3 regions of the Streptomyces sp. NPDC005423 genome follow, and region 1 is predicted to be linked to each of the others. Evidence: riboswitches for the same ligand, from Rfam matches in the RefSeq annotation. Region 1 holds a riboswitch; each other region holds the start of a gene.
The links. Region 1 has a riboswitch for thiamine pyrophosphate ahead of thiC (phosphomethylpyrimidine synthase ThiC). Riboswitches for the same ligand answer to the same signal wherever they lie in the genome.
Positions count from the first base shown of each region.

Region 1 (7,467 bases):
CGTGTACTACGCGATGTACCGCGACGGGGAGATCGAGGTCATGCACGTCTCCGACACCTCCGCCAATCCGGCGGTCGAGGAGTGGGCCGACTTCCACGAGACGGCGCACGCGCACGCGATCGGGCAGTGTCTGCTGGCCCAGCTGGACGAGGAGGGCCGGCGCGACCATCTGGACCGGTACCCCGTGCGCTCCCTCACCCCGTACACCGTGCGCGACGGCCACTCCCTGTTGCGGCGCTTCGACCGGATGCGACGGATGGAGCCGGTGACGGAGCGTCAGGAATACGCGTTGGGAGCGGTCTGCGCCGCGATTCCGATCACCGTCGGTACCACGGCCGCCACGTTCGCCATCTCGCTGCCCGCACATCACGCCGACCAACTCCCCACGGCGGCAGCGAAGTTGCAGAGCGAGGCCGGCAGGCTGCTGGGGTCACTCGCGATTTCGATCAGTATCTGAAAACTCACTCCTTGTAATCTGTAGCCTACGTTCCGCAATATTTCACCAGGCTGCGGGGACTCCTTCCGGGCCGGTCGACGGCACATGACGGGATGGGCGATGCGTGAGTCCGTGCAGGCTGAGGTCATGATGAGCTTCCTCGTGTCCGAGGAGCTCTCCTTCCGTATCCCGGTGGAACTGGGCTACGAGACGCGCGATCCCTACGCAGTACGGCTGACCTTCCATCTGCCCGGGGACGCGCCGGTGACCTGGACCTTCGGACGCGAGTTGTTGATCGACGGAGTGGGCCGGGCGTGCGGAGAGGGCGACGTGCGTATCGCACCCGTCGATGCCGAGACGCTGGGCGAGGTGCTGATCCGGCTTCAGGTCGGCGGCGACCAGGCGGTGTTCCGCTCCGGCGCGGCCCCCCTGGTGGCCTTTCTGGACCGCACCGACAAGCTGGTGCCGCTGGGCCAGGAGGCGGCGCTGGACGACTACGACACCCACCTCGACGAGGTCCTCTACCGCATCCTGGCGGAGGAGCAGAGCGCGGGCTGAAGCCGTTATCGCGCACCACACCACGCCGCGCTGGTGTATCGCTTCTGCTCACCCGAGGCCGCGAGCCACACCGGCCGTCAGCCCGACATGTGGTGCCGCCACGGAGACGGGGGCACACACCGCCACCCGCCACCCCGCCCCTCGCGTCGCTACGTCGCCCACGGCCATCAGTGCTTGCGGCGCCGGCCCTTCCCGCCGCGTGCCGGTGCCGGTGCCGCGCCCGATCCCGCCACCGCTGCCGGGGCCGTCCCCGGGGCCGGCCGGTCCGCCGAGACGACCAGGGCGGCCAACAGTGTGGTGACCGGTACCGACGCGACCAGACCGATCGACCCCACCAGCGTGCGTACGACCTCCTCGGCGACCAGTTCGCTGTTGGCGACCGTCCCCACGCTGCTCTGCGCGATGGAGAACAGCAGCAGCAACGGCAGCGCCGCGCCCGCGTACGCGAGGACGAGCGTGTTGACGACGGAGGCGATGTGGTCGCGGCCGATCCGGATGCCCGCCCGGTACAGCCCGCGCCAGCCCATCGACGGATTGGCGTCGTGCAGTTCCCAGACCGCCGACGTCTGCGTCACCGTCACGTCGTCCAGCACACCGAGCGAACCGATGATGACGCCGGCGAGCAGCAGACCACTCATGTCGATCGACGGATAGAGGCCATGGATCAGGCCGGTGTTGTCGTCCGTGTTGCCCGTGAGTGCCGCCCAGCCGATGAACAGCGAGCCCAGAACGCCGATCAGGATCAGCGACATGAGTGTGCCGAGCACCGCCACCGACGTACGGGCCGACAGGCCGTGACACATGTAGAGGGCGATGAGCATGATCGCGCTCGCGCCCACCACCGCCACGATCAGCGGATTCGAGCCGTGCAGGATCGCGGGCAGGATGAAGAACGTCAGCACCATGAAGCTGACGGCCAGCGCGACCAGCGCCATGACGCCCCGCAGTCGGCCCACCACCACGACGGCCAGCGCGAAGATCCCGGCGAGCAGCGCCATCGGGAACTGACGGTTCACATCACTGACCGAGTACTGCAGGTTTTTGGGCGCGGTGGGCTCATAGGCGACCACGACCTTTTCGCCCTGGTGCAACTGCCGTGACTGGTCCGGCTGCACGATCTCCGTGAACGTACGGCCCTTGTCCTTGCCGGTGTCCACCCGGACGGTCGCCTTCTTGCAGGTGCCGCCCCCCTCCTCGCCCGACGAACCGTCGGCGGTGGAGGAGTCGTCGGTCGACGAACTCCCCGACGCGTTCACCGACTTGCAGCTCACCCTCACGACCTTGCTGACCGTCGCCTGGTGCGTCTGTCGGTCGAAGCCGACCCCGGTGCGCTGGTGCGGCGGGGCACCGCCCGGCCACAGCACTACAAGCCCGACGACGACCGCCGCGGCGAAGGGGATCAGGATCGCGGCGATGACCTTGCGCAGTTGGCGCGAGACGGGAGCGGCCGGCCCATGACTGTGGGAATGGCCGTGACCGCCACCGCTCCCGGAACCGCGTCTGCCGCCCGAGTCGTGCCCACCTCCGGCGACGGCTTCGCGATGCTCAGCCTGTCCATGGCCTTCGCCCTCTCCGGCGCCGTGTGCATGAGGTGGCCCGGGTGACGGGTACGGGGGCTGCTGGGTCGCGGTCACCGCCCGATCATCGCAAGAACGGCGGAGGCGCACTGTTCACCGCGCCACACATGACGCTAGCGTGGAGCCACCTTTGCACACGCGGGAGCTCGGAGCACCGGGCTGAGAGGGCGCTGACCTCCGTGTCTGCGATGTTTCACGTGAAACGTCAGCTGTATCGAGTGATGTTTCACAGGAAACACCGGCGGACCGAAATCGCTGCGTCGACCGCTGAACCTGTTACCGGGTAATGCCGGCGTAGGGAGTAGGTCTCATGACCCACAAGGACGCACGCACGCCTGCCGTCACGCAGCACGCGACGGACGGCTCGCCGACCGGCTCGTCTGCCAGGGAGGCCGGGAGGCCCATCGGCTGGCACAAGGCGTACCTCGGGGGTGCGCGCCCCGATCTGCGGGTGCCGGTCCGTCAGGTCCATCTCACCAACGGGAAATCCGTCACGCTGTACGACACCTCCGGCCCGTACACCGATCCGCTCGTCGACACCGACGTCCGCCGAGGGCTGGTACCGCTGCGGGAGAACTGGATCATCGCTCGCGGCGACACCGAGGAGTACGCGGGACGGCCGGTCCGGCCCGAGGACGACGGCATCAAGCACACCTCGCCACGCGGCGGTCTGCGCAACCTCGACGCGGTGTTCCCCGGACGGCCGAGGCAGCCGCGCCGGGGTCGTGACGGGACGGCGGTCACCCAACTCGCCTACGCACGGCGGGGCGAGATCACGGCCGAGATGGACTTCGTGGCCCTACGGGAGAACGTTCCGGCCAAGGTGGTCCGGGCGGAGATCGCGGCCGGACGGGCGGTGCTGCCGGCCAACGTGAACCATCCGGAGAGCGAGCCGATGATCATCGGCAAGCGGTTCCTGGTGAAGGTCAACGCCAACATCGGCAATTCGGCGGTCACTTCATCCATCGAGGAGGAGGTGGAGAAGATGACGTGGGCCACCCGCTGGGGCGCCGACACGGTCATGGACCTGTCTACGGGCCGCAACATCCACACCACCCGCGAGTGGGTGCTGCGCAACTCCCCCGTCCCCATCGGCACGGTGCCGCTCTACCAGGCCCTGGAAAAGGTCGACGGCAGGGCCGAGGAACTGACCTGGGAGATCTACAAGGACACGGTCGTCGAGCAGGCCGAACAGGGCGTCGACTACATGACCGTCCACGCGGGCGTGCGGCTGCCGTACGTGCCGCTGACGGCGAACCGCAAGACGGGCATCGTCTCGCGGGGCGGATCGATCATGGCGGCCTGGTGCCTGGCCCACCACAAGGAGTCGTTCCTCTACGAGAACTTCGAGGAACTCTGCGAGATCCTCGCCGCCTACGACGTCACGTACTCGCTCGGCGACGGTCTGCGGCCCGGCTCGATCGCGGACGCCAACGACGCTGCCCAGTTCGCGGAGTTGAGGACGCTCGGGGAACTCAACACGGTCGCGAAGCGTTTCAACGTACAGACCATGATCGAGGGCCCGGGCCACGTCCCGATGCACAAGATCAAGGAGAACATCGACCTCCAGCAGGAGATCTGTGATGAAGCTCCGTTCTATACGCTCGGCCCGCTGACCACGGACGTTGCGCCGGCGTACGACCACATCACCTCCGGCATAGGTGCCGCCATGATCGCCTGGTGGGGCACGGCCATGCTCTGCTATGTGACGCCCAAGGAGCACCTGGGCCTGCCTGATCGCGACGACGTCAAGACCGGCGTCATCACCTACAAGATCGCCGCCCATGCGGCCGACCTCGCCAAAGGGCATCCCGGTGCGCAGGACTGGGACGACGCGCTGTCCGACGCCCGCTTCGAGTTCCGCTGGGAGGACCAGTTCAACCTGGCCCTCGATCCGGACACGGCACGGGCGTTCCACGACGAGACGCTGCCGGCCGAGCCCGCCAAGACGGCCCACTTCTGCTCGATGTGCGGGCCGAAGTTCTGCTCCATGAGGATCAGCCAGAGCATCACGGAGCAGTTCGGCGGCACGGCGGAGGCGGGGGCGTCACCCGAGGAGATCGCCGCGGGCATGCTCCAGAAGTCGAAGGAGTTCGCGGCCGGCGGGAGCAAGGTGTATCTGCCGGTGGTCGACTGACCGTCGGGCCTAGCGCCGCTCAGCGAGCCGGTACGGAGGCCGGGTCTTCGGCTTGCGCTCCCCGAAGGCGGGGGCGCAAGCCGAGGGGTTACTCCGGCTGGTGTTCCGGCCCCCCGAAGTCCGGGCTGGAGAAGTCCGGGCTGGAGAAACTCGGGCGATGGCCCGGGGCGGAGCCCTCGTCGGGGCTGCTGAAGCCGGGGCGGCCGTAACCCAGGTGCGGGATACGGCTGGGGGCCGGCGAAGGTGTGCGGCGCAGCGCCGCCGTACCCGGGGCGGAGAGCGCCTCCTGTAGAAACGGCAGCATCCCGCGCTCCAACAGGGCTTCGTGCCAGGCATCCCTGGCCAGTGCCACCTCACCGTCCGGCTCGCCGTAGGGCCCGCTCTCCAGCGAGGGCCTGTTGCGCAGGGCGGTGAGGAGGAGTCCGACGGCGGCGACGAGGATCGCGGCGGCGGCCATCGCGCCGAACACCCAGCCGGCGGTGAGCATGGTCTTGGCGAACGCCGGCTCGGGGTCGAGCATCTTGAGGGTGTAGCCGACGAGGAGGAAGATCGCCGCGGCCGTACCGGCGAGGACGGGGGTGAGGACGGCGGCGACCGCGACGGCGCCCGCACCCTCGCCCGCCTCCCCCAGGGTGGTGGCGAGCCCCATCGCGCCGATGACCGGTTCCCCGGAGCCGGTCTCGTCGACGGAGGAAGGGGCGGACGGCGCCGGTCGGCGCAGTTCCTCGCGGACCTTCACGTAGTGCTGGTACTCGGTCGCTGCCGCCGCCGTGATGAGTTCGGTGGCGTTCAGCGCCATGGTGCGCAGCTGTTCGGGGTTGAGCCGCTGTCCGTCGGCGGCCAGTTCAGGGCGGTGTGGGGCGGAGCGCAGCGCCTCGTCGAGGATCCGCTCGTACTCCTGGCGGTCCTCGCTGTGCAGGTGCTGCGGAACGCTGTTCATGTGCATCCCCCGATGCTCCGTAGGGCTTGGGGCTCGCATGCCAACGAGCCGTCGGGCAGAAACGGAGGGGAGCCTGCTACGGATAAGCCGATGGTAGAGCGACGACGGCACACGTTGACAGGGGGTTTCCAGAAATTGGCCCTGGCCGGCGCTGGAGGCCATCGGTCCTCCGAAGGGGACGCGTGCCCGTCAAACGGTCAGTTATCCAGGGGAAGTTGCTGGACCAGCAGCTTTCCGGCCATGGTCACTCCGCCGTCCATCGCGATGGCGAGTCCGTCGGCGTAGACGTGCGGCCCCTCGACCACGGGATCCGCGGTGTCCTCGCCGTCCTCGGAGCCGACTTCGCCCAGCAGGTAGGGAATCGGGCTGTGGCCGTGAACGATACGAGCGCCGCCGTACGTATCGAGCAGGGACCGGACATGGTCCGCGCCGCCCTCGTCGCGGAAGGAGAAACGCTTGGTGAACTTGCGGAAGAGATCCCAGACCTCGTCCGCGTCGTTGCGGGTGATGGTCTCGCGGACGGTGTCGTTGACCGCCTCGATCGAGTCGCCGTAGTCGAGGTAGGCGGTGGTGTCGGAGTGGACGAGCAGATGACCGTCGACCTCCTCGATGGCGTCGAGGCGGGCCATCCACTGCAGGTGGTGGTCCTGGAGGCGATCCATGTCGGTCTTCTGGCCGCCGTTGAGCAGCCAGGCCGCCTGGAAGGTGGCGGTGCCGGCGCCGGAGACGACGGGGGTGTCGCCGAACCGCTTGGCACCGAGGAGCAGCAGCTCGTGATTGCCCATCAGGGCCTTGCAGTAGCCGCCCGCGGCCGCGGCCTCCGCGGAGAGCCGCATCACGAGATCGATGACGCCGATGCCGTCAGGACCGCGGTCGGTGAAGTCGCCGAGAAACCAGAGCCGGGCGGTGCCGGCGCACCACTGTCCGTCGGAGTCGATCAGCTCCTTCTCCTGAAGGGCCGCGACGAGTTCGTCGATATAGCCGTGCACGTCTCCGACGACGAAAAGCGGACCCACGCCCTCCGACTGGTGCGGGGCGGCCTGGGGAGCAGGTTCGACGGGCATCTGGAGCGTGTCGCCGCGGTGAATGACCGGCAGGTCGCGCTGGGTGGGCGTGTACCCCTCCGGGTACGCCTCCTCGCCGGGCACGACGGCGTTACCCGGGTGCGTGCTCTGGTCGTACGGACCGGTCTCGTGGACGTACGCGGGCACCCGGAAGTCGCGCAACGTCGCCGTCCGCTCCACCGTGGGTCCCTGACCGGCCCCCTGAGTCATCGACCCCTCCACCATCCCGCCGCGTCTGCACCGCATCGGACTGCCTGGTCGCAGCGGCCCGCGGTGTCGTGCGCCCATCATAGGAATGCGGATCGCGCCATGTGATGACCCAGGGGTGGTGAATCGGCGCAGGACTCCAGCTCACCGCGGCTTTCGCCCCGATTGGGACCAGCTTCGTCCCTGCGGCGGCGACTTGACGCCGGTCGGTTCCCACCTCGCACGCGGCTTGTTTCCGCCGGTGCCGCCCCTTTCCGCCCCCGTCGCCGTGCCCCGGTGTGAGACTCGGCACCGTCTCCGCCCGTTGCGCGCCGCCCGCGCCCGGGCGCGGGCAGAGCAGGACGCTCACAAAGTCTTCAGGGTTGATCAGCACGGCAGTTGAGGCCTTTTCACGGGCCGATCGAGTGCGCCTCGGGGCGATCGCCCCTCTCAAGTGGCCGGCGTCGCACCGACCGATCGGCCGACCACGGATCACCGGTCGGCCGACCACGGATCACCGGTCGGCCGACCACGGAGCCGCCGGTCACAGCGCTAACCCTGCTCCGGGG
Region 1 covers NZ_JBEXET010000001.1:649,560-657,026, forward strand. Annotated here, with positions in the region: gene ABZT12_RS03060 (helix-turn-helix domain-containing protein) at 1-457, shown strand, start outside; gene ABZT12_RS03065 (SsgA family sporulation/cell division regulator) at 557-994, shown strand; gene ABZT12_RS03070 (YibE/F family protein) at 1,162-2,628, opposite strand; TPP riboswitch at 2,700-2,889, shown strand; gene thiC (phosphomethylpyrimidine synthase ThiC) at 2,882-4,708, shown strand; gene ABZT12_RS03080 (hypothetical protein) at 4,797-5,654, opposite strand; gene ABZT12_RS03085 (metallophosphoesterase) at 5,846-6,937, opposite strand; gene ABZT12_RS03090 (LacI family DNA-binding transcriptional regulator) at 7,451-7,467, opposite strand, start outside.

Region 2 (7,467 bases), on a different contig from region 1:
CTTGAGGTGGGCGTGGATGCCGACGCCGTTGAGGAGGGTGAGGGCGCCGAGGCGGCGGCGGTTGTCGCGCAGCGCCATCTCGGCGCCGATCCAGCCGCCCATGGAGTTGCCGATGACCATGACGCCGGTGAGGCCGAGCGCGTCGAGCAGGTCGAGGTAGACACCGGCCAGGTCGGGGACCGAGTCGCACCACTCGGGGCGGGGGGTGCCGTCGAAGCCGGGGTGGGTCGGGACGATCGCGTGGACGTGCTCCGAGAGCGCGGTGGCGAGGCCCGCCATCGTGCGGGGTCCGGCGCCGCCGTGCAGCAGGAGGACCCCGGTGCCCTCGGTGTTCTCGCCGTACTCTTGGATGGTGAGGGAGAGGCCGCCGGAGAGGTCGACGGTGCGGGTCGGGGCGGGGGCGGGGGTCGGAGAGGTCATGGTTTCCGTTCCTTCTTCGTAAGAGCCGACTCTCATCAACGTAGAGGACTCGCAGTCTTCATGCAAGTCCACTCTCACCACGATGGCGGACTTTCTGCGAGACATCGATACTGACGGGGCGGCGCGGGTGGCGCGGGCGGGGTGAGCCGCGTGGGCAGCGGGGTCAGAAGCCGGCGATGACCGGCACGATCTCCTTGCCGATCAGCGCCAGCCGCTCGGTCTCCCAGACCCGCGGGACGCGGCCGTGCGCCTCGGTGAAACCGAGCTCGGCAAGCCGTCGCAGCTGGTCCAGCAGGACGTCGATCCGCTCGCCCCGCTCGCCCGGGTCGAGGGAGAGCATGACCGTCTTCTCGACGTCGTCGTACGCCCGGCCCTCGGCCTCGCAGTGGCCGCGCAGGACGTCCAGCTTGTGTTCCAGACCGGGGCCGGCGAAGAGGTTGCACGCCTGCGCGTAGCGGGCGACCAGGCACAGCGTCTTCTTCTCTCCGCCGCCGCCGATCAGGATGGGCGGACGCCGGATCGGACGCGGCACGTTGAGCGTGCGCCCGAGCCGGTAGTGGCGGCCCCGGTACGGCCGTTCGTCGCCGCTCCACATCTGGAGGCAGATCTGCAACGTCTCCTCCAGCCGTTCGAACCGCTCGGCCGTGTCCGGGAAGGGGAGCCCGAGCCCCGCGGCCTCCGCGCCGTTCCAGCCGGCGCCGATGCCGAGCCAGGCGCGGCCCTCGGAAAGCACGTCGAGGGTGGTCACCAGCTTGGCGAGCAGACCTGGTGCCCGGTAGCTCACCGCCGTTACCCAGGCGAGGAGTTGGACGCGCGAGGTGCGCGCGGCGAGATAGCCGAGGGTGGTGTACGCCTCCAGCATGTCGTGCTCCGGCGGGCCGGCCACGCCGATCTGCCAGAGGTGGTCCATGACGCTGACCCGGGCGAACCCGGCGTCCTCGGCGGCCACCACCACCCGCGTCAGGTCATGGGCGAGCCGTCTCGGCCCGGCGGGATAGGTGATCCGAGATGTGCAGACCGAGTTCCACGGGTAGCACCCTTCGTGAGAGTTGACTCTCGTCAACTTAGAGGCCCCGCCTTCCTCATGCAAGTCAACTCTCATCACGAGAGATCGACACCATTGAAGTAAGAGGGGATCGCGTGCCGCCCTTGTCACCCCGGCGGTCCGGCCCCGGCGCGGTCCGGTGCCGCGAGGGCGCAGAGGTAGGGATTCGGTATGAACCCGGCGGCGTACAGTGCTGCGGCGGGTCCGCCGGAAGACGGTCCGACGCGCACGGCACGGAGGTAGATCGCGATGGGGAGTCCGCCGCAGCTCACGACCGGGCGGCTGTTCTCCGCGTGGGAACCGGACCTGCCCGCACTGCTGCTCGTCCTGCTGCTCGGCGGGCTGTACGCCTGGGGCGTCGTACGGCTGCGGCGCCGGGGCGAACCCTGGCCCGTCCCCCGCGTCGCGGCCTTCGCCCTGCTCGGGCTCGGCGCGCTCGTCGTGGCCACGATGTCCGCGCTGGCCGTCTACGACCGCGTGCTGTTCTGGCCGGCCGCCGTGCAGAACATCCTCCTCGACCTGGTCGCCCCGCTCGGCCTGGCGCTCGGCGATCCGCTGGGACTGGCCGTCCGCGCGCTGCCCGAGCGGCGGGCCGAGCGGGTCCGGCGGGCGATGACCGGGCGGCTGGTACGGCTGCTCACCTTCCCGCTGGTCAGCACCGCCCTGGTGCTCACGACCGAGCTGACGGTGTACTTCACCCCGTACTTCGAGACCGCCCTGCGCGTGAACTGGCTGCACCAGCTGATGTATCTCCATCTGCTGCTGGCGGGTTCCCTGTTCGTGGTGCCGGTGCTCACCCGCGAGGAGACGCTGCCGAGGTGGTGCACCCATCCCGTGCGGGCGGCGCTGGTGTTCCTCGACGGGATCTTCGATGCCGTGCCGGGCATCGTGGTGATGACGCACGGCACCCTGATCGCCGGAGCCTGGTACCTGAGCCACGCCCCGTCCTGGTCCCCCGACGTCCGGCACGACCAGCAGGTGGGCGGCGGCGCGATGGTCAGCATCGCCGAACTGGTGGCGCTGCCCTTCCTGTTGGCGATCCTGGTCCAGTGGGCGCGGACCGACCGCGCCGAGTCCGTCGCCCTGGACCGCCGCCTGGAGACCGAGCTGGTGCGGGCGGTGCCCACGGCTTCCTCGCCGGCCGGCACACCGGCGCCGGATCTCGTACGGCCGTGGTGGGAGACCGAGAACAGCGAGGTCGCACAGCGCATCAGGCAGCAGCGGCCGGAGCGCTGAGGCTGCCTCGCGGAAGGCGGCCGTTCCCTTGTGGCGCTCCCTCCCCCGCACCTAGCCTGCGTTTTGTGCCGCTCATAAACAAACCCAGCACGGCCACCCCCGCACCCGACCGCGCGCTCAGCCGGCTCCGGCTGGTCATCACCGTCTTCTTCGCCCTCGACGGATTCCTCTTCGCCGGGTGGATCGTCCGCATCCCCGCCATCAAGCAGCGGACCGGCGCCTCCGCCGGCACCCTCGGCCTCGCGCTGCTGGGCGTCTCGGCGGGCGCCGTCCTCACGATGATGGTCACCGGCCGCCTCTGCCACCGTTACGGCAGCCATCGCGTCACCGTCGGCTGCGCGGTGCTGCTCTCGCTGAGCATCGCCCTGCCGCCGCTCACCCACTCCGCACTCGCCCTCGGCGCCACGCTCGTCGTCCTCGGCGTGGGGTACGGCGGGCTCAACGTGGCCTTCAACAGCGCGGCGGTCGATCTGGTCGCCGCGCTCCGGCGGCCGATCATGCCCAGTTTCCACGCGGCCTTCAGCCTGGGCGGGATGATCGGCGCCGGCCTCGGCGGGCTGGTCGCCGGGGCCGTCTCGCCCACCCGGCATCTCCTCGGCCTGACGGTGACCGGCCTGCTGGTGACGGCCGTCGCCGGACGCGCCCTGCTCCGCATCGAACCCCCCGTGCCCGCCGACGCCCCGCGCCCCGGCAAAGGCACCCGCCGCCGTCTGCCGCCTCCCACCCGGTGGCTGGTCGTCGTCTTCGGCCTCATCGCCCTGTGCACGGCGTACGGCGAGGGTGCGATGGCCGACTGGGGTGCCCTCCACCTCCAGCAGGACCTCGGCGCCCGTCCAGGGCTCGCGGCGGCGGGCTACTCGTGCTTCGCGCTCGCCATGACGATCGGCCGGGCGAGCGGCACGGCCCTGCTGGAACGGCTCGGGCAGACCCGGACCCTGGTGGCGGGCGGTGCCACGGCCGCGGCGGGGACACTGCTCGGCGCGCTCGCCCCGTCCGTCTGGGCGGTGCTCGCCGGTTTCGCGATCACCGGACTGGGCCTCGCCAACCTCTTCCCGGTCGCCGTCGAACGCGCCGGCGCGCTCGCCGGGCCGAGCGGTGTGGCCATCGCCTCCACACTCGGCTACGGCGGCATGCTGCTCGGACCGCCCGCCATCGGGTTCATGGCCGACTGGTTCTCGCTGCCCACGGCGCTCACCAGCGTCGCGATCCTGTCGGCGGTCGCCGCGCTCATCGGGTTCGTGACCCGTCGGGTGGCGACGGCGGGCTGACTCCCGTACCGGCGTACGAGGGATTCGGGTTAGGCTCTGCGCCGTAACCGGACACGGGGTGCCCCCGCGAGGGCTGAGATCACACCCGTCGAACCTGAACCAGTTCGTACTGGCGGAGGGATGTCTTCCATGCCATTGGCGCATGTTCCCGGCGGGGTGCCCGCCGGCACCGGCCCGGACGTCTTCGACGGGCGGATGCCCTCGGCCCCCGGCGACCTCCGGGTGGAGGGCCACGGCATCGAGCCCGTCCCCGAGAACCGTCGCTACGGCGGCGCCGGGCGGCTGTTCACGGTGTGGTTCGCGCCGAATCTGACCATGACGGGCGTCTTCACCGGGACCATCGGCGGCACGCTCGGCCTGGACTTCGCCACCGCCCTCACCGCGGTGGTCGTCGGCACCTTGGTGGGCGCACTGCCCACCGCCTGCCTCGGCACCTGGGGCAGTCGCACCGGCGCGGGCCAACTGCCGCTCGCCCGGCTCGCGTTCGGCCGGTCGGTGACCGTGCCCGCGCTGTTGCAGTGGTTCTCCTCGATCGCCTGGGACGCGCTGATCGGACTCTTCGGCGGGGACGCGCTGGCCCAACTCTGCGGCTGGCCCTTCTGGTTCGGCGTGCTGGTGCTGATGGCCGGGCAGGGCGCGCTGGGCGTCCTCGGCTACGAGGCCGTCCACCGGCTCCAGACCGTGATGACGTTCGTGCTCGGGACCGCCTTCGCACTGATCGCCTGGCGTCTCCTCGACGGCGTCCACCTCACGACGAGCTCCACCGTCACCGGCGGCGACCGGGCCGGGGCGGCCGTGCTGACCAGCACCATCGCGCTCAGCCTGAGCCTGTCCTGGGCGCCGTACGCCAGTGACTTCAGCCGCTATCTGCCGAGCGGCACATCCCGGTCGCGGATGTTCGGGTGCGCGCTCGCCGGGCTCGTGCTGTCGTTCGTCGCCGTCCAGGCGCTCGGGCTGTGGGGTGCGTCGGTGCTGACCGACCAGACCGCCGGCGGGGTGCGCCGGCTGCTCGGCGGCGGGGTGGTGGGCGGATTCGGGCTGCTGGCCGTGGCGTTGGCGGCCCTGTGCAGCAACGCCATGAACGACTACAGCGGTTCCCTGGCAGCGCAGACCCTGGGGGTGCGGCTGCCGCGCCCGGCGGCGGCCGCCGTCGCCGCGGCGCTCGGCTTCCCGCTGGTGCTGTGGATGCACGCGGCCGACACGACTGCCCGCTTCCAGAACGTGCTGCTGTTCGTCGGTTACTGGATCCCCGGCTTCGTGGCGATCGTCGTCGTCGACTGGTTCGCCCGGTCCCGGCTGCGGGACGGCGACACCGTAGACCTCGCCGTCGAACTCGCCCGCCCGCAGGCGGGGTTGCCGCCCGTACTCGCCTTCGTCGGCGCCTTCGCCGCGGCGGTGCCGTTCATGGACACCGGCCTCTACGTCGGTCCGGTGGCCCGCGCGCTGCACGGCGCCGACCTCTCGTACTACGTGGCGTTCGTGGCCGCGCTCGCCCTGTACGCGCCGCCCCGCCTGCGCCGCGTCCGCTCGGGGACCGCCAGCGACGTCCGTACGGAGAGCGCCGTATGACCGCCCCGCTCCGGGTGCTGACGGTCGCCGGGTCCGACTCCGGCGGCGGTGCCGGCATCCAGGCCGACCTGAAGACGGCGCAGGCGCTCGGCGCCCACGGGATGAGTGTCCTGACCGCGGTCACCGCGCAGAACTCCCTTGGTGTGCAGGGCGCTTGGGAGCTGCCGGTGGAGGCGGTGCGGGCCCAGTTCCGCAGCGTGGTGGACGACATCGGGGTCGACGCCGTGAAGACCGGGATGCTCTCCTCCCCCGCCCTGGTGACAGCGGTGGCCGAACTGCTCGCGGGGGTGCGGGTGCCGGTCGTCGTGGACCCGGTCGGCGTCTCCAAGCACGGGGACCGGCTGCTGGCCGAGGACGCGCTGGACGCCGTACGGACCCGGTTGCTGCCGGTGGCGACGGTGGCCACGCCGAATCTCGGCGAGGTGGCGGAGCTGACCGGCGTCGTGGTCGAGGAGGAGGCGGACCTGCGGCGGGCCGCCGACGCGGTGTTGGCGTACGGGCCGCGCTGGGCGCTGGTGAAGGGCGGCCATCTGCCCGGGGACGCCGTGGACCTGCTCACCGACGGCCGGGAGGAGCACTGGCTGCGCGCGCCCCGGCACGACAACCGGCATACGCATGGCACGGGTTGCACCCTCGCGTCGGCCGTGGCGGTCGGTCTGGCCGGGGGGTTGCCGGTCCCGGAGGCGGTGCGGCGGGCCAAGAGCTACGTCACCGGGGCGATCGCGGCCGGGTTCGCGCTCGGCGGCGGGATCGGTCCGGTCGACCACGGCTGGCGGACGCGCGGAGGTTCCGCGGCGACCGATTCATGATCTTGGTGAACGCCTCGGGGGCCACCGTCCGTATCTGACCGGTACAGGGGCGGAACCGCGCCGAGCGCTCCGCCCGCCCGCCGCCCGAGGAGCACACCATGAAGGCGACCGCGCAGATCGGCGTCACCGGCCTGGCCGTGATGGGCCGCAACCTGGCCCGGAACTTCGCCCGGCACGGTTTCACCGTCGCCGTCCACAACCGCACGCCCGTCCGGACCCAGACCCTGGTCGAGGAGTTCGGGCACGAGGGCGAGTTCGTGCCGGCGGAGACGGCCGAGGAGTTCGTGGCGGCCCTGGAACGCCCCCGCCGCGTCATGATCATGGTGCAGGCGGGCGCGGCCACGGACGCCGTGATCGAGGAGTTCGCGCCGCTTCTGGAGCCCGGCGACATGATCATCGACGGCGGCAACGCCCACTTCGCGGACACCCGCCGACGCGAGGCGGCCCTGCGCGAACGCGGTCTGCACTTCGTCGGCGTGGGCGTCTCGGGCGGCGAGGAGGGCGCCCTGAACGGCCCGAGCATCATGCCCGGCGGCTCCCCGGAGTCGTACGCGGCGCTGGGGCCGATGTTCGAGGCGATCAGCGCGAAGGTCGACGGCGAACCCTGTGCCACCCACATCGGCACGGACGGCGCGGGGCACTTCGTGAAGATGGTGCACAACGGCATCGAGTACGCCGACATGCAGCTGATCGGCGAGGCCTACGACCTGCTGCGCCAGGTGGCCGGCTACTCGCCCGCGCGGATCGCGGAGACCTTCCGGCGCTGGAACGAGGGGCGCCTCGGGTCGTACCTCATCGAGATCACCGCCGAGGTGCTCGCCCACACCGACGCGGAGAGCGGCAGGCCGTTCGTCGACATCGTCGCGGACGCCGCCGGGCAGAAGGGCACCGGCCGCTGGACCGTGCAGACCGCCCTCGAACTCGGCTCGCCGGTCACCACCATCGCCCAGGCCACCTTCGCCCGCGCCGCCTCCGGGCAGCGCGAACTGCGCGCCGTCTACCGCGACCTGCCCGGCGGCACGACCTGGGACCTGACCTCCTACGAGTCCGAACGCTTCACCGCCCAGGTCGAGTTCGCCCTCTACGCGTCCAAGCTCATCGCCTACGACCAGGGCTGGAA
Region 2 covers NZ_JBEXET010000028.1:508-7,974, forward strand. Annotated here, with positions in the region: gene ABZT12_RS25950 (alpha/beta hydrolase) at 1-420, opposite strand, end outside; gene ABZT12_RS25955 (LLM class F420-dependent oxidoreductase) at 584-1,375, opposite strand; gene ABZT12_RS25960 (cytochrome c oxidase assembly protein) at 1,715-2,701, shown strand; gene ABZT12_RS25965 (MFS transporter) at 2,767-3,969, shown strand; TPP riboswitch at 4,014-4,107, shown strand; gene ABZT12_RS25970 (cytosine permease) at 4,099-5,538, shown strand; gene thiD (bifunctional hydroxymethylpyrimidine kinase/phosphomethylpyrimidine kinase) at 5,535-6,347, shown strand; gene gndA (NADP-dependent phosphogluconate dehydrogenase) at 6,446-7,467, shown strand, end outside.
Region 2: it holds a riboswitch for thiamine pyrophosphate, as region 1 does, so the genes downstream of both, ABZT12_RS25970 (cytosine permease) here and thiC (phosphomethylpyrimidine synthase ThiC) in region 1, are expected to answer to the same signal.

Region 3 (7,467 bases), on a different contig from region 1:
TCCGGGTCCGTGCTGATCACGAAGCCCTTGGAGACGTCCTCGCTGAAGGCCTCGGTGACCATGCCGGGCGCCAGCCCGTCCCGCTTCAGCAGCGCCTGCGCCTTGTCGAGCCGGTAGCCCTGGAGGTCCGGCACCCGCACGGTCCGCGGGCCGTCGGAGACGGTCAGGGTCACCGAGTCGTTGTCCCGGATACGGGCGCCGGCCGTCGGGTCCGTGCTGATCACCGTGCCCCGCTTCACCGTGTCGCTGTAGGCGTGGTCGACGGTCTTGACGTCGAGTCCGGACGCCTTCAGCCGGTTCCGCGCCTGCGCCTCGGTCTTCGCCAGCAGCGGGGGCACCTTCGTGAACTGGCCGGAGTTGATGTACCAGACCCCGGCGCCGACCCCGAGGACCAGCACGAGGGCGGCGACGATCGCCAGCACACCGCGCCGCGGGCGCCCCGGACGGCGGCGCGGCGGCAGCGGCGGCCCGCTCTCGAACACCGTGGTCAGGCTGACGTCGTCCGCGTGCTCGTCCTCGTCGACGGGCAGCGGCCGGGGCACGGTCAGCGAGCGCGGGAGGACGCTCGTACGGTCCTCCGCGCGGGGATGCTCCGCGGGGACCGCCCGCGGCGGCGGCGCGTCCAACTGCTCGGCGCTCAGCCCCGCGTGCGCCGCGCGGGCCATCCCGAGCAGCGCGACGGCGTCGTACGGCCGGAGGCCGGGGTCGCGGGCGGTGGCCGCCGCGACCAGCTCGTCCAGCCCGTAGGCCAGGCCCGGTACGGCGGCCGACGGCGCCGGCACGTTCTCGTGCAGGTGCTTGTAGAGCACGATGGCGGGGGACTCCCCGTCGTGCGGCTTCTCGCCGGTCAGCATCTCGTAGAGGACGACACCGCACGCGTAGACGTCGACCCGGGGGTCGGCGGTGCTGTTCTCGATCTGCTCCGGCGCCAGATACGAGACCGTGCCGAGGAGGGTCCCCGTGGTGGCGGTGACCGTGTCCACGGAGCGGACCAGTCCGAAGTCGGCGACCTTGACCCGGCCGTCGTCCCCTATCAGCACGTTCTCCGGCTTCATGTCCCGGTGCACGAACCCGGCCAGGTGCGCGGCGCCGAGCGCGGCCAGCACCGGCTCCAGGATGTCCAGCGCGGCCCGCGGCTGGAGCGCCCCGCGCTCGCGCAGCACGTCCCGCAGGGTGCACCCGGCGACGTACTCCATGGCGAGATAGACGTACGACCGGTCGGCGCCCTGGTCGAAGACCTGCACCACGTTCGGGTGCGCCAGCCGGGCCACCGACTTGGCCTCGCGGATGAACCGCTCGACGAAGGCGGCGTCGGCCGCCAGCGTCGGATGCATCACCTTGAGCGCGAGGACGCGGTCCAGCCGGGTGTCCACGGCCCGGTAGACCGTGGCCATCCCGCCGACGGCGATCCGCGCGTCGACGCGATAACGGCCGTCGAGCACCTGCCCGACGAGAGGGTCCTGAAGGGTCGTATCCACGCAGGTGAGTGTACGAGCCGACGCTGACAGGGCCACCGGATCCGTGCGTCGGGGGACGTAATGCAGCAGAGCTGTGACTGTTGCGGGACAGCCGACAAGGCCGCGCACCGGCTGCCTCCGGACGCGCACGACAGGCCCCGGGGACTAGGGCCTGTTCCGACAGTCCCGTATGGCCTGCGACGCCGGGCACGGCACTCCCCCAGCCTTCGGCCGGGGGACCCCCACGCCGCGTTGTCGGGATCGCCCGCGTACGCCCAGTACGCGGACGACCCTCCGCCTTGCGATGGTCCCCCACTGCCTGAAGGGCGTGGGAGGTACCCCCAGCACCAGACGCCGCAGGCCCCGCCCTCCGGGCGGACGACGCTACTTTGCCTGGAACGCGGGGCGCTCCGGATCGAGCCGGGCGCGGCCCTCGACGGGGGAGGAGGCCTGCGCGAAGTGGCGCCGGGGGATGCGGCCCGCCCGGTGGGCGAGGCGTCCCGCCTCCACCGCGTGGCGCATCGCCGCGGCCATCAGCACCGGCTCCTGCGCCCGGGTCACCGCCGAGGCGAGCATCACACCCGCGCACCCCAGCTCCATCGCGAACGCCGCGTCGGACGCCGTACCGGCTCCCGCGTCCAGGATCACCGGCACGCGCGCGTGCTCGGTGATCAGCTGGAAGTTGTGCGGGTTGCGGATGCCCAGGCCGGAGCCGATCGGCGAGCCGAGCGGCATGATCGCGGCACAGCCCACGTCCTCCAGCTTCCGCGCCAGCACCGGATCGTCGTTCGTGTACGGCAGCACCGTGAACCCGTCGTCGACGAGGGTCTCCGCCGCGTCCAGCAGCTCGATCGGGTCCGGCAGCAGCGTCCGCTCGTCGGCGATGACCTCCAGCTTCACCAGGCCGGTGCCGAGCGCCTCCCGGGCCAGTCGGGCGGTCAGTACGGCCTCCCCGGCGGTGAAACAGCCCGCCGTGTTCGGCAGCACCCGGATGCCGAGCCGGTCCAGGACGGAGAGCACCGAGCCGTGCACCGAGGCGTCCACGCGGCGCATCGCCACCGTGGTCAGCTCGGTCCCGGAGGCCACCAGGGCGCGCTCCAGGACGTCGAGGCTGGGTGCCCCGCCGGTGCCCATGATCAGCCGGGACGTGAGGGTCGTACCGGCGAGGACGAAGGGGTCGTCGGCCATGGGTCAGCCTCCCTGGACGGCGGTGAGGACCTCGACGCGGTCCCCCTCGGCAAGCGACGTGGAGGGCCACTGCGCGCGCGGGACGACGGTCTCGTTGAGGGCGGCGGCCACTCCGGAGGGGGCCGGGGCGAGCGACCGCACCAGGGTGTCGAGGGGCGTGCCGGAAGCGATCTCCCGGGGCTCCCCGTTGACGGAGATGTTCATGCGGGCTGCTCCAGGAGAGAGAAACGCTTCGGGGTGAACGGGCGGGCCCCGTCCGGGAGTTCACCGGTGGTGAGCGCGTGGGCGAGGGCGTCCCCGGTGACCGGTGTGAGCAGCACACCGTTGCGGTGGTGCCCGGTGGCCAGCAGGAGTCCCGGCAGTTCGGTGGGGCCGAGCAGCGGCGCGTTGTCGGGGGAGCCGGGGCGCAGTCCCGCCCGGGTCTCGGTGAGCGGCAGTTCGGTGATCCCGGGGACCAGCTCGTGCGCGTCGCGCAGCAGCTCGTAGACGCCCCCGGCGGTGACCGTGGTGTCCCACCCCAGCTCCTCGCTGGTGGCCCCGACGACCAGCTCGCCGTTCTCGCGCGGCACCAGATAGACCTGGCCGCCGCGGACCACGGCCCGCACGGTGCGGCTCAGGAACGGCGCGTACCGCGCGGGCACCGTCAGCCGCAGCACCTGCCCCTTCACCGGCCGTACGGGCGGCAGCACCTCGGCGGGGACGCCCTTGAGCCGGCCGCTGAGACTGCCGCCGGCGAGCACCACATGGTCCGCGGTGAGCGCGGTGCCCGCACCGGTGACGACGCCCGTGGCGCGGTCCCGTCCCACCGTGAGCCGCTCCGCCCACGCCCGGTGGAGGACGACCCCGGCGTGCTCGCAGGCGGCCACCAGCGCCGCCGCCAGCCGCCGCGGGTCGACCTGGTGGTCGCCGTCGACCCTGAGCCCCCCGCGCACGCCCGGCGCGAGCATCGGCTCCAGACGCCGGCAGTCGCGCCCGGTGAGCCACTCGGAGTCCAGGCCCGAACGCCGTTGCAGGGCGTGCAGCTCCCGCAGTTCGGCGCGGTCGTCGGCGTCGAGCGCGACGGCCAGCGTGCCGCACGCGCGGTAGCCGAGGTCGAGGCCGGTGAGCTCGGCCAGCTCGGCGACGAAGGACGGGTAGCGGCGCGCCGACTCCAGGTTCAGCGCCAGCAGGGTCTGCTCCCCGTGGTGCAGTTCGGTGACCGGGGCCAGCATCCCGGCGGCGACCTGGGCGGCCCCGCCGCCCGGCTCGGGGTCCACGACGGCGGTCGCCAGCCCGCGTTGCGCGGCCCGCCAGGCCGTCACCAGGCCGATGATCCCGCCCCCGACCACGAGGACGTCTGAGGTGCGTGTGGGCGACATGGGCGTCCAGCCCCTCCCTTCGCCGGCATGACCCGGATCAGGTTCGTACGGTCGGAGGCCGCCAGCCTCCCTCTCAGCCCGGTGCGTCCGGGCTCCCGCGAGTGCTTTACGGTGGCCAGCCTAATCCGCTGTCACGTCTCTCAGTAAGGGAGCCCCGGCTCCCGGTGCAGGAGTTCCGGCCGATGCGCCCTTCCCTTACGACTCCTCTCCCGTCTTCCCTCCCGTCCCTCGACGGACTCGTCCTCGCCCCGGTCGCCGACCAGGCGCCCGGACAGGTCGGCACGCGCACCCGGTTCGCCTACCACGAGAAGGACGGCGTCATCTGGGCCGAGTACGCGGGCGGTGACGTGGAGCGCGGCCATCTGGTCGGCACCCGGGACGGCGACCGGCTCGACTTCCGGTACGTACAGCTGAAGCGGGACGGGAGCACCTCCTCCGGGCACTGCGTCTCCCGGGTGGCCGTGCTCGCCGACGGCCGGGTGCGCCTGGAGGAGCGCTGGGAGTGGGAGTCGCAGCCGGGCAGCGGGACCAGCGTTGTGGAACAGGTCACCTGACACGCCCGCTGACTGACGGATCATCAGGTGGCTATGGTGACCGGGTGAGCGAGCAGACACGGGAACAGGGCACGTCACCAGGACGGCGCGTGGTCGTCGTCGGCGCGGGCATGGCCGGGGTGCAGACCGCCGTCGCCCTGCGCGACCAGGGCTTCACCGGCACCGTCACCCTGATCGGCGCGGAACCCCACCAGCCCTACGACCGCCCCCCGCTCTCCAAGGCCGTACTCCTCGGGAAGGCCGAGGGCTCCGCCTTCGACGTCGACTTCGAGGCGCTCGGCATCGGACTCCGGCTGGGCCGCGAGGTGACGGGCGTCCGCACCGCCGACCACGAACTCGACACCCCGCGGGGGGCCGTCCCCTACGACGTGCTGGTCCTCGCGACGGGGGCCGAGCCGATCCGGCTGCCGGGCGCCGACGGCATCCCCGGGGTGCATCTGCTGCGCACCCTGGACGACGCCGAGCGGCTGCGGCCCGTGCTCGCCGGCCGGCACGACATCGTGGTCGTCGGCGCGGGCTGGATCGGCGCCGAGTTCGCCACGGCCGCGCGCGAGGCGGGCTGCGCGGTGACCGTCGTGGAGGCCGCCGACCGGCCGCTCGCGGGCGCGCTGCCCGCCGAGGTGGCCGCGCCGATGGCCGCCTGGTACGCGGACGCCGGCGCCTCGCTGCGCACGCACGCGCGCGTGCGGCGCGTCGAGCCCGGCTCCGTCGTCCTCGACGACGGCTCCCGGGTGCCCGCCGACGCCGTCGTGGTAGGCATCGGGGCGCGGCCCGCCACGGGCTGGCTGACCGGCTCCGGTATCGCCCTCGGCGCCCACCGGGAGGTCCTCGCCGACGAACGGCTGCGCACCTCGGTGCCGGACGTGTACGCGGTCGGCGACTGCGTCTCCTTCCCTTCCGGCCGGTACGCCGAGCGCCTGCTCGTCCACCACTGGGACAACGCCCTTCAGGGGCCCCGCACGGTCGCCGCGAACATCGTCGGCGAGGAGCCGGCGGTGTACGACCCGGTGCCGTACTTCTGGTCCGAGCAGTTCGGCCGCTTCGTCCAGTACGCCGGCCACCACGCCTCCGCCGACACGACCCTGTGGCGCGGCGACCCGTCCGACCCGGCCTGGTCGGTGTGCTGGCTGCGCGGGGAGCGGCTGGTCGCCCTGCTCGCGGTGGGACGCCCCCGCGACCTGGCGCAGGGCCGTCGGCTCATCGAGGCGGGCACCGCGGTGGACGCCGCGCTGCTGGCCGATCCCGCGCGCCCGATGAAGGCCGCCGTGCGGTAGTTCGCGAGGGTTTGTCCCCCCGGGTCGGACCGGCCCGGCTTCCGACTGTCAGTCCGGGATGGCACGCTGTTTACGTGACCGAGATTGACGCAAAGATCGATGCTCTCGTCCCTGCCTGGCTCACCCTCCCCGACATCGCGGAGATGCTCGATGTCGAGGTGACACGGGTGCGGCAGCTGGTCAAGGAGGGCCAGCTCATCGCCGTACGCCGTGGTGAGAACCGCGCGCTGCACGTTCCCGCCGACTTCATCGACGGGGCCGAGCAGAAGGTCGTCAAGGGCCTGACCGGCACCTTGACGCTGCTCAGGGACGACGGCTTCTCCGACGAAGAGATGCTTGAGTGGCTCTTCACCCCCGACCCGAGCCTGCCCGGCACCCCCGCGCAGGCGCTGAGCGAGAATCGCGGCACGGAGGTGAAGCGCCGCGCCCAGGCGCTCGCCGTCTGATCCGAACCCTCCCCGGGGCGGCGGGCCGCGGCGACGCTCGGTCGCGGCCCGCACCCCTCCGCACGGCACCGGACACCAGGTACCGAGCACCACGGCGCCACGTACCGAGCACCACGGCGCCTCGCACCAGGCGCAACGGCACCATCGCGCCAGGCACCACGACCACAGGGGGATGCACGTATGCCCGACACCGCCGACGCTGCCGACGCCGCGCGTGCGGCGCTCGCCGACGCCCGGGTCTATCTCTGCACGGACGCCCGCAGACGCCAGGGCGACCTCCCCGAGTTCCTGGACGCGGTCCTGGCCGGCGGCGTGGACGTCGTGCAGCTGCGCGACAAGGGCATGGAGGCCGCCGAGGAACTGGAGCACCTCCGGGTCATGGCCGACGCCTGCGCCCGGCACGGCAGACTCCTCGCGGTCAACGACCGCGCCGACGTCGCCCACGCCGCCGGCGCCGACGTCCTCCACCTGGGCCAGGGCGACCTCCCGGTCCCCGCGGCCCGTGCCCTGCTCGGCGACTCCGTCCTGATCGGCCGCTCCACCCACGCCGAGTCCGAGGCGGCGGCGGCCGCCGTCCAGGAGGGCGTGGACTACTTCTGCACCGGCCCCTGCTGGCCCACCCCCACCAAACCCGGCCGCCACGCCCCCGGTCTCGGCCTGGTCCGCGGCACCGCCGCGCTCGGCACCGCCCGCCCCTGGTTCGCCATCGGCGGCATCGACCTCGGCAACCTCGACGAGGTCCTCGAAGCGGGCGCCCGCCGGGTCGTCGTCGTACGGGCGATCACGGAGGCCGAGGACCCGGGCGCCGCCGCCGCGGAGTTCGCGGAGCGGCTGCGGCGGATGTGACGGCCGCGCGGTCCAGGCGTGCGCGTCCGAGGCGTGGACAACAGGTCGACAATTCGGGCAAATATCCGGTTCCGGTTGGGGGACCGGCGCCCCCTGGCTAACCTGCCAGTATGGCCCTCGGAACCGCATCCACCAGGACTGATCACGCACGGACGGTGCGCGACATGCTCGCGACCGGCAAGCGGACGTACTCGTTCGAGTTCTCCGCGCCGAGGACGCCCAAGGGCGAGCGGAGTCTGTGGAGCGCGCTGCGCAGGGTCGAGGCGGTCGCCCCGGACTTCGTCTCGGTGACCTACGGTGCCGGCGGCTCGACCCGGGCGGGCACCGTCCGGGAGACCGAGCAG
Region 3 covers NZ_JBEXET010000014.1:41,937-49,403, forward strand. Annotated here, with positions in the region: gene pknB (Stk1 family PASTA domain-containing Ser/Thr kinase) at 1-1,478, opposite strand, end outside; gene ABZT12_RS17190 (thiazole synthase) at 1,842-2,645, opposite strand; gene thiS (sulfur carrier protein ThiS) at 2,649-2,849, opposite strand; gene thiO (glycine oxidase ThiO) at 2,846-4,003, opposite strand; TPP riboswitch at 4,001-4,112, opposite strand; gene ABZT12_RS17205 (hypothetical protein) at 4,186-4,557, shown strand; gene ABZT12_RS17210 (FAD-dependent oxidoreductase) at 4,602-5,831, shown strand; gene ABZT12_RS17215 (Rv2175c family DNA-binding protein) at 5,906-6,277, shown strand; gene thiE (thiamine phosphate synthase) at 6,458-7,123, shown strand; gene metF (methylenetetrahydrofolate reductase [NAD(P)H]) at 7,234-7,467, shown strand, end outside.
Region 3: it holds a riboswitch for thiamine pyrophosphate, as region 1 does, so the genes downstream of both, thiO (glycine oxidase ThiO) here and thiC (phosphomethylpyrimidine synthase ThiC) in region 1, are expected to answer to the same signal.